2 regions of the Cedecea selenatireducens genome follow, and region 1 is predicted to be linked to the other one. Evidence: predicted binding sites of a transcription regulator. Region 1 holds the regulator's gene; the other holds the start of a gene.
What was found. The regulator LexA, encoded in region 1, represses DNA repair genes until DNA is damaged. The targets are predictions, from matches to a motif close to TNCTGTATGTACATACAGNA.
Positions count from the first base shown of each region.

Region 2: a site for LexA is predicted at 1,505-1,524, ahead of dinB (DNA polymerase IV). Genes of this name have one in related genera too.

Region 1 covers NZ_JBHIKW010000003.1:471,982-475,097, forward strand. Annotated here, with positions in the region: gene ACE38U_RS07695 (CsbD family protein) at 1-77, opposite strand, end outside; gene dinF (MATE family efflux transporter DinF) at 313-1,647, opposite strand; gene lexA (transcriptional repressor LexA) at 1,723-2,331, opposite strand; gene ACE38U_RS07710 (diacylglycerol kinase) at 2,441-2,809, opposite strand; gene plsB (glycerol-3-phosphate 1-O-acyltransferase PlsB) at 2,941-3,116, shown strand, end outside.
Region 2 covers NZ_JBHIKW010000012.1:117,246-120,361, forward strand. Annotated here, with positions in the region: gene pepD (beta-Ala-His dipeptidase) at 1-39, shown strand, start outside; gene ACE38U_RS18200 (hypothetical protein) at 104-424, opposite strand; gene dinB (DNA polymerase IV) at 427-1,482, opposite strand; gene dpaA (peptidoglycan meso-diaminopimelic acid protein amidase) at 1,775-2,515, shown strand; gene ACE38U_RS18215 (class II glutamine amidotransferase) at 2,486-3,116, opposite strand, start outside.

The DNA.
Region 1 (3,116 bases):
TCGGTCAGCTTACCCCATTTTTCTTTGACCGTACCTTTGAACTGCTTCCAGTTACCGCCGATTTCGTCCTTATTCATTGTCATCTCCTCATCGTTCGGTTTAGGGTTTTGCATCCTCATTGTCGGATGCTGAATTTCTGGAAAACATCCAATATCTGCTGGATGTAGAAATAATTGTAGTCAAGGATTTCGGGTTACATATAAAACTCAGAATCTTTAACCATTTTCAAAATCAGCGGCACGCGGACTCCCCGCCTTAAAAGCGGGAAATCAGCATGATAGATGAGAAGTTAACGAGGATCAGAAAACGCGATCAATGGTCGCCATGCGCGGCAAACCAGGTGTTATTGCGCCAGTGGCGCCGCCAGATATAACCGAGCGACAGGCCGCGCAAAGCCAAAAATACCGCCAGCGACAACCATAAAGCGTGGTTGCCAAACAGCGGCAGCGTAAGCAGCGTCACGCCAAAGCCCAGGGCGGCAACCGCCATGCTGTTTCGCATCTCGGCCCCGCGCGTGGCACCAATAAACATCCCGTCCAGCAGGTAGCACCAGACGCCCACCATCGGCAATATCACCTGCCAGGCAAGGTAGCGGTCGGCCTGCTGACGCAGCTCCGGCAAGGATGTCAGCAGCGCGACGATGTGTTCTCCGGCAACGGCATAGAGAGCGGCAAACGCCACCGCGACCAACCCGGCCTGCCTGCACGCTGCGCCCCAAACCTCCAGCAGTTGCCCACGGTTACGTGCGCCGTAGGCCTGGCCAGAATGAGCTTCCACCGCATAAGCGAAGCCGTCCAGCGCGTAGGCGGTGAAGGTCAGCAGCGTCATCAGCACGGCGTTCACCGCCACAATTTCGCTGCCGAGACGTGCGCCAAAGATGGTGATGGAGGCAAAGCATATTTGCAGCAGCAGCGAACGCAGCATGATGTCGCGGTTCAGTGCCAGCAGCTTGCGTAGATCCCCCTGCCAGGCCGTTTTAAGGCGTGCCCAGCTAATGCCGCGCAGCTTCAGGACTTTGTGCACCATCAGCAGGCCGATGAAAAACGTGGCGTATTCAGACACCGCCGTCGCCAGCGCCGCCCCCTGCACGTTCATGTGCAGCCCCATCACCAGCCAAAGATCGAGCACGATATTGATAAGGTTTCCCACCACCAGCAGGATCACCGGTGCCCGCGCATACTGAACGCCCAGCAGCCAGCCCAACAGCACGAGGTTAGCCAGCGATGCGGGGGCACTCAGCCAGCGGATCTCCAGGAAACGACGAGCCTGATACAGCACCTCTTCGTTGCCGCCAACGACGTGCAGCGCGAGGGTGATCAGTGGATAACGCAGTAGCACGATGGCAAGCCCGGCGATCAGCGCCAGCATCAGCGGCTGAACCAGCGCGCGCGCCAGCCGCTGTGGATCGTTTGCGCCAAACGCCTGCGCCGTTAATCCGGTGGTGCTCATACGCAGAAACAGCAGCAGCATAAACAGGAAGCTGGTCGCCGTAGCGCCGATAGCCACGCCGCCGAGATAGGTCGGGCTGTCGAGATGGCCGATGACGGCGGTGTCAACCAGGCCCAGCAGCGGCACGGTAATATTGGAAAAAATCATCGGCAGCGCCAGTCGCCAAAGCGCACCATCCGTTGACGAGAAGAATCGCATGGGAATGATCCAGAGGAAAATAGAGGGGTTTAAAGCGGGTGGTACAGCAGGTTTACCGCACCACCAGAAGACGTGTTACAGCCATTCACCGTTGCGGATCACCCCGACGGCCAGACCTTCAATGCTAAAGTTCTGCTCGCGAAGATCGACCACAATAGGCTGGAATTCGCTGTTTTCAGGCAGCAGATGCACGGTGTTACCCTGCTTTTTCAGGCGTTTCACGGTGACTTCATCGTCGATACGCGCGACAACGACCTGGCCGTTACGCACGTCCTGCGTTTTGTGAACCGCAAGCAAATCGCCGTCCATGATGCCGATATCTTTCATCGACATGCCGCTGACGCGCAGCAGGAAATCGGCATTCGGTTTAAACAGCGACGGGTCAACCTGGTAGTGGCCTTCGATGTGCTGCTGTGCCAGCAGCGGCTCACCGGCGGCCACACGGCCTACAAGCGGCAGGCCGCTTTCTTCTTCAACCAGCAAACGAATGCCGCGTGATGCACCGGAAACAATCTCGATGGCACCTTTACGCGCCAGCGCTTTGAGATGCTCTTCAGCGGCGTTTGGAGAACGGAACCCCAGACGTTGTGCAATTTCGGCGCGCGTAGGTGGCATGCCGGTCTGGTTGATATGATCCCGAATGAGATCAAACACCTCTTGCTGCCTGGTAGTTAGTGCTTTCATTCCGCCCCCTGGGTGTTTATACAGTTATGCTGTGAGTATATACAGCCCCGGGCGAATTTGAAACCACAAATTAAGCAAAAAACCAGCGACTTAAACTATTCTGGAAGGACTATCGCAAATGTGACCAAAGCAAGGTGGCCCAGGTCGCAACCGCAAGAATAATCGCTATCAATACCGCGGCTGAACCCATATCTTTGGCTCGCCCTGAAAGCTCGTGGTAGTCGGTGCCCACACGGTCGACCAGCGCTTCAATGGCGCTGTTAAGGATCTCGACAATCATCACCAGCACCACCGAGCCAATCAGTAAAATGCGGGTGATAGGATCAACGTCCAGCCAGCAGGCAATGCCGATGGCAATAACCGCCGCAACGCCTTCCTGACGAAATGCAGCTTCGTTGATCCAGGCCGCTCGCAGTCCCTTCCATGAGTAGCCTGCAGCCTTAATAATGCGGGTGATGCCGGTGGTATTATTCGCCATTAAAGGAAACCTTTTTAAATATTGAGCGTCAATGCTCATTGAGTCTAAATCGCAGCGCCACAGAAATTCCCCAGAGTTTCTGATATCCTTGCGGCGCATTTGCATTATTAACCTGAGGCTTTACATCATCTATGTCAGGCTGGCCAAGAATTTACTACAAATTACTGAATTTACCATTAAGCGTTCTGGTAAAAAGCAAGTCTATCCCGGCCGATCCGCAAACCGAGCTCGGTCTGGATCCCTCACGCCCGATTATGTACGTCCTGCCCTACAATTCTAAGGCAGACCTACTGACGCTGCGTGCCCA
Region 2 (3,116 bases), on a different contig from region 1:
CTGCTGACCGAGCTGCTGAAGGCGATTCCGGCGAAGTAATTTTTACCCTCACCCTAACCCTCTCCCTAAAAGGGAGAGGGGATTTTCTTTATCCACCTTAATTTCAGCGACAAGCTGGTTTTCCTCCCTCTCCCTGAAAGAAGAAGGGATTTTCTTTGTTCGCCTGATTTTTAGCGACAAGTCTGTTTTTCCTCACTATCCCTGAAAGGGAGAGGGGATTTTCTTTGTCCGCCTGACTTTTAGCGACAAGTCTGCTTTTCCTCACTATCCCTAAAAGGGAGAGGGGAGTTTCTTTGTTCACCTTAATTTCAGCGACAAGCTGGTTTTCCTCCCTCTCCCTGAAAGAAGAAGGGATTTTCTTTGTTCGCCTGACTTTCGGTTTTCCCCTTCTCCCTTCCAGGGAGAAGGCCGGGATGAGGGGCATGTTTACAGCCCCAGCAACAGCTGCCTTTCCAGCTGCGGGTCGAGCAGGGTCACGTGCAGCCCCACCAGCCGAACACCTCGCCCTCCCCTTCGTTCTGCCCACGTTTTGCGGGCGGTGGCGATCAGGTCTTCTTTATTCAGCTTCGGCCAGACGTGCTCCTGGGTCGTCAGCTGGAAATCGTTAAATTTGAGCTTGATGCCCTGGCGGGCGATGCGCAGGTCGGCGCGTTCTTTGGCCAGCCGCCGCTCAAGCTCCGGGTACAGGCGCTCGATAATCTCTTCGCATTCGTGCCACTCGTGAATGTCTTCCGCCAGCGTACGCTCCACGCCAACCGACTTTCTCTGGCGATCGTTACTGATTTCCCGCTCATCAATCCCCTGGCTGCGCTCCCACAGTACCCGACCAAATTTGCCGAAGCGCTTTAACAGCATCGCCAGGTCGGCATTTTGCACGTCGGCACAGGTTCGCAGGCCAAGCGTTTCCAGCTTTGCTACCGTCACTTTGCCAACGCCGGGGATCTTCCCTAACGGCAGCGTCGCTAAAAAGTCAGGCACCTGTTCGGGCGTAATCACGAACTGGCCGTTCGGTTTATTGAGATCGGAGGCAATCTTCGCCAGAAACTTGATCGGCGCAATGCCCGCCGAGGCGGTCAGGTTTAGCTCGTCGGAAATAGCCTGCCGAATATCACGGGCAATTAACGTCGCCGAGCCCTGGCAATGGCCGCAGTGGGTGACGTCCAGATAAGCTTCATCCAGCGACAGAGGCTCAATGAGCGGGGTATAGCGGGAGAAAATTTCACGAATATGGTTGGAGGCTTCTTTATACGCGTCGAACCGGCCCGGCAGCAGAGTGAGGTGCGGGCAGAGTTTTAGCGCCATCGCGGTCGACATCGCGCTGCGCACGCCGTATTTTCTGGCGGGGTAATTCGCCGTGCTGATCACGCCTCGCCGTTGGGCGCTGCCACCAATCGCCAGCGGGATATCGCGCAGGGCCGGATTATCACGCATCTCAACGGCGGCAAAAAAGCAGTCCATATCGACATGAATGATTTTGCGCATGCTCACTCAACCAGAAAAATAACACTGGATAAGTATACAGCTTATTTTCGATATGGGGAAATCGCCGTGGAGCGGCCAGAACATAAAAGCAAGCGACATGACGATCGGCAAAAAGTGACCTGGCGCTAAAACTCCAATTGATTCCAATAAAATGTGTAAACGCCCCAGTCTGGAACTTGCGAAAATCAACCACAATGCTAATGTGAGCGCAATCCTGTACAGATTTTTCTGATTTCGGGTCCCTTTAGCCGTCCTGGCTGTTAGTTGCAGGTTTATCAAGGAATCAAGCAGTATGCGTAAGATCGCACTGATTATTGCGATGCTCTCTATGCCGTTTTTCTCTTTCGCCAGCCTGCTTAATAGCAGCGGTGTCGCCGCCCCTGTCGGCAAAGATAGCAGACAGCAGCTCATGGGCTCCCCGGTTTATATTCAAATCTTTAAAGAAGAGCGCACCCTGGAACTGTGGGTGAAGATGGGCGAGCAGTATCAGCTGCTCAATAGCTATCGCATCTGTAACTATTCCGGCGGCCTGGGACCAAAACAGCGCCAGGGTGATTTTAAAAGCCCGGAAGGATTTTATAGCGTTGATCGCAGTCAGCTAAAACCGGACAGCCGCTTCTATAAAGCCATTAATATTGGCTTCCCGAACGATTTTGACCGCGCTCACGGCTATGAAGGGAAATACCTGATGATTCACGGTGCCTGCGTGTCGATTGGCTGCTACGCCATGACCGACTCCGGCATCGACGAAATTTTCCAGTTTGTGACCGGCGCTTTAGTGTTCGGCCAGCCGCGCGTTCAGGTGAGTATTTTCCCGTTCCGCATGACCGACGCCAACATGGAACGCCACAAGTACTCCACCTACATCAACTTCTGGAAAGAGCTGAAGCCAGGCTATGACTACTTCGCGGCCAACCATCAGCCGCCGGGCGTGGCCGTGGTCAGCGGGAACTACGTCATCAGCAAACCTGCCGTGATGACGCCGGTTCAGCCGCAGCTGGCTTCAAACTATAAGCTCACCGAGGCAAAATAACGCCGACTTGCCTGGCTCAATTTTGTGCCAGGTTTCGTTGGCGGTCAGCGGCTGAGTGGCAATGACCGTGACCACATCGTTCGGTGTGGTCTCTGCCTGAAAGTCGATTTCCATATCCTGATCCAGCAGTTTAGCCACGCCGAAAGGCGCTCTGCGCGTGATCCAGAACAGGTTTGTCGAGCAGAACGCCATCACGTAACGCCCGTCCGACAGCAGCATGTTAAACACGCCCTTCTCTCTCAGCTCCGCACCCAGTTCAGTAATGTAACGGAATACCGCTTCCATATTGCCCGGCGTGCGCGGGTAGCGCTGCGTGAGCTTATGCAGCAGCCAGCAAAACGCCTGCTCGCTGTCGGTTTCGCCAATCGGACGAAACGCCCCTGTATCCAACGAGCGGTAGCCTTTCAGCTGCCCGTTATGGGCATAGGTCCAGTTACGACCCCAAAGCTCGCGGGTAAACGGATGGGTATTTTCCAGCGCGACCTTGCCACGGTTAGCCTGGCGAATGTGCGCGATAACCGAGCAGGATTTAATCGGGTAGTCCTGGACGAGACGGGCGATGGGCGAGTTGAAGCTCGGCTGCGGATCTTTAAAAGTGCGA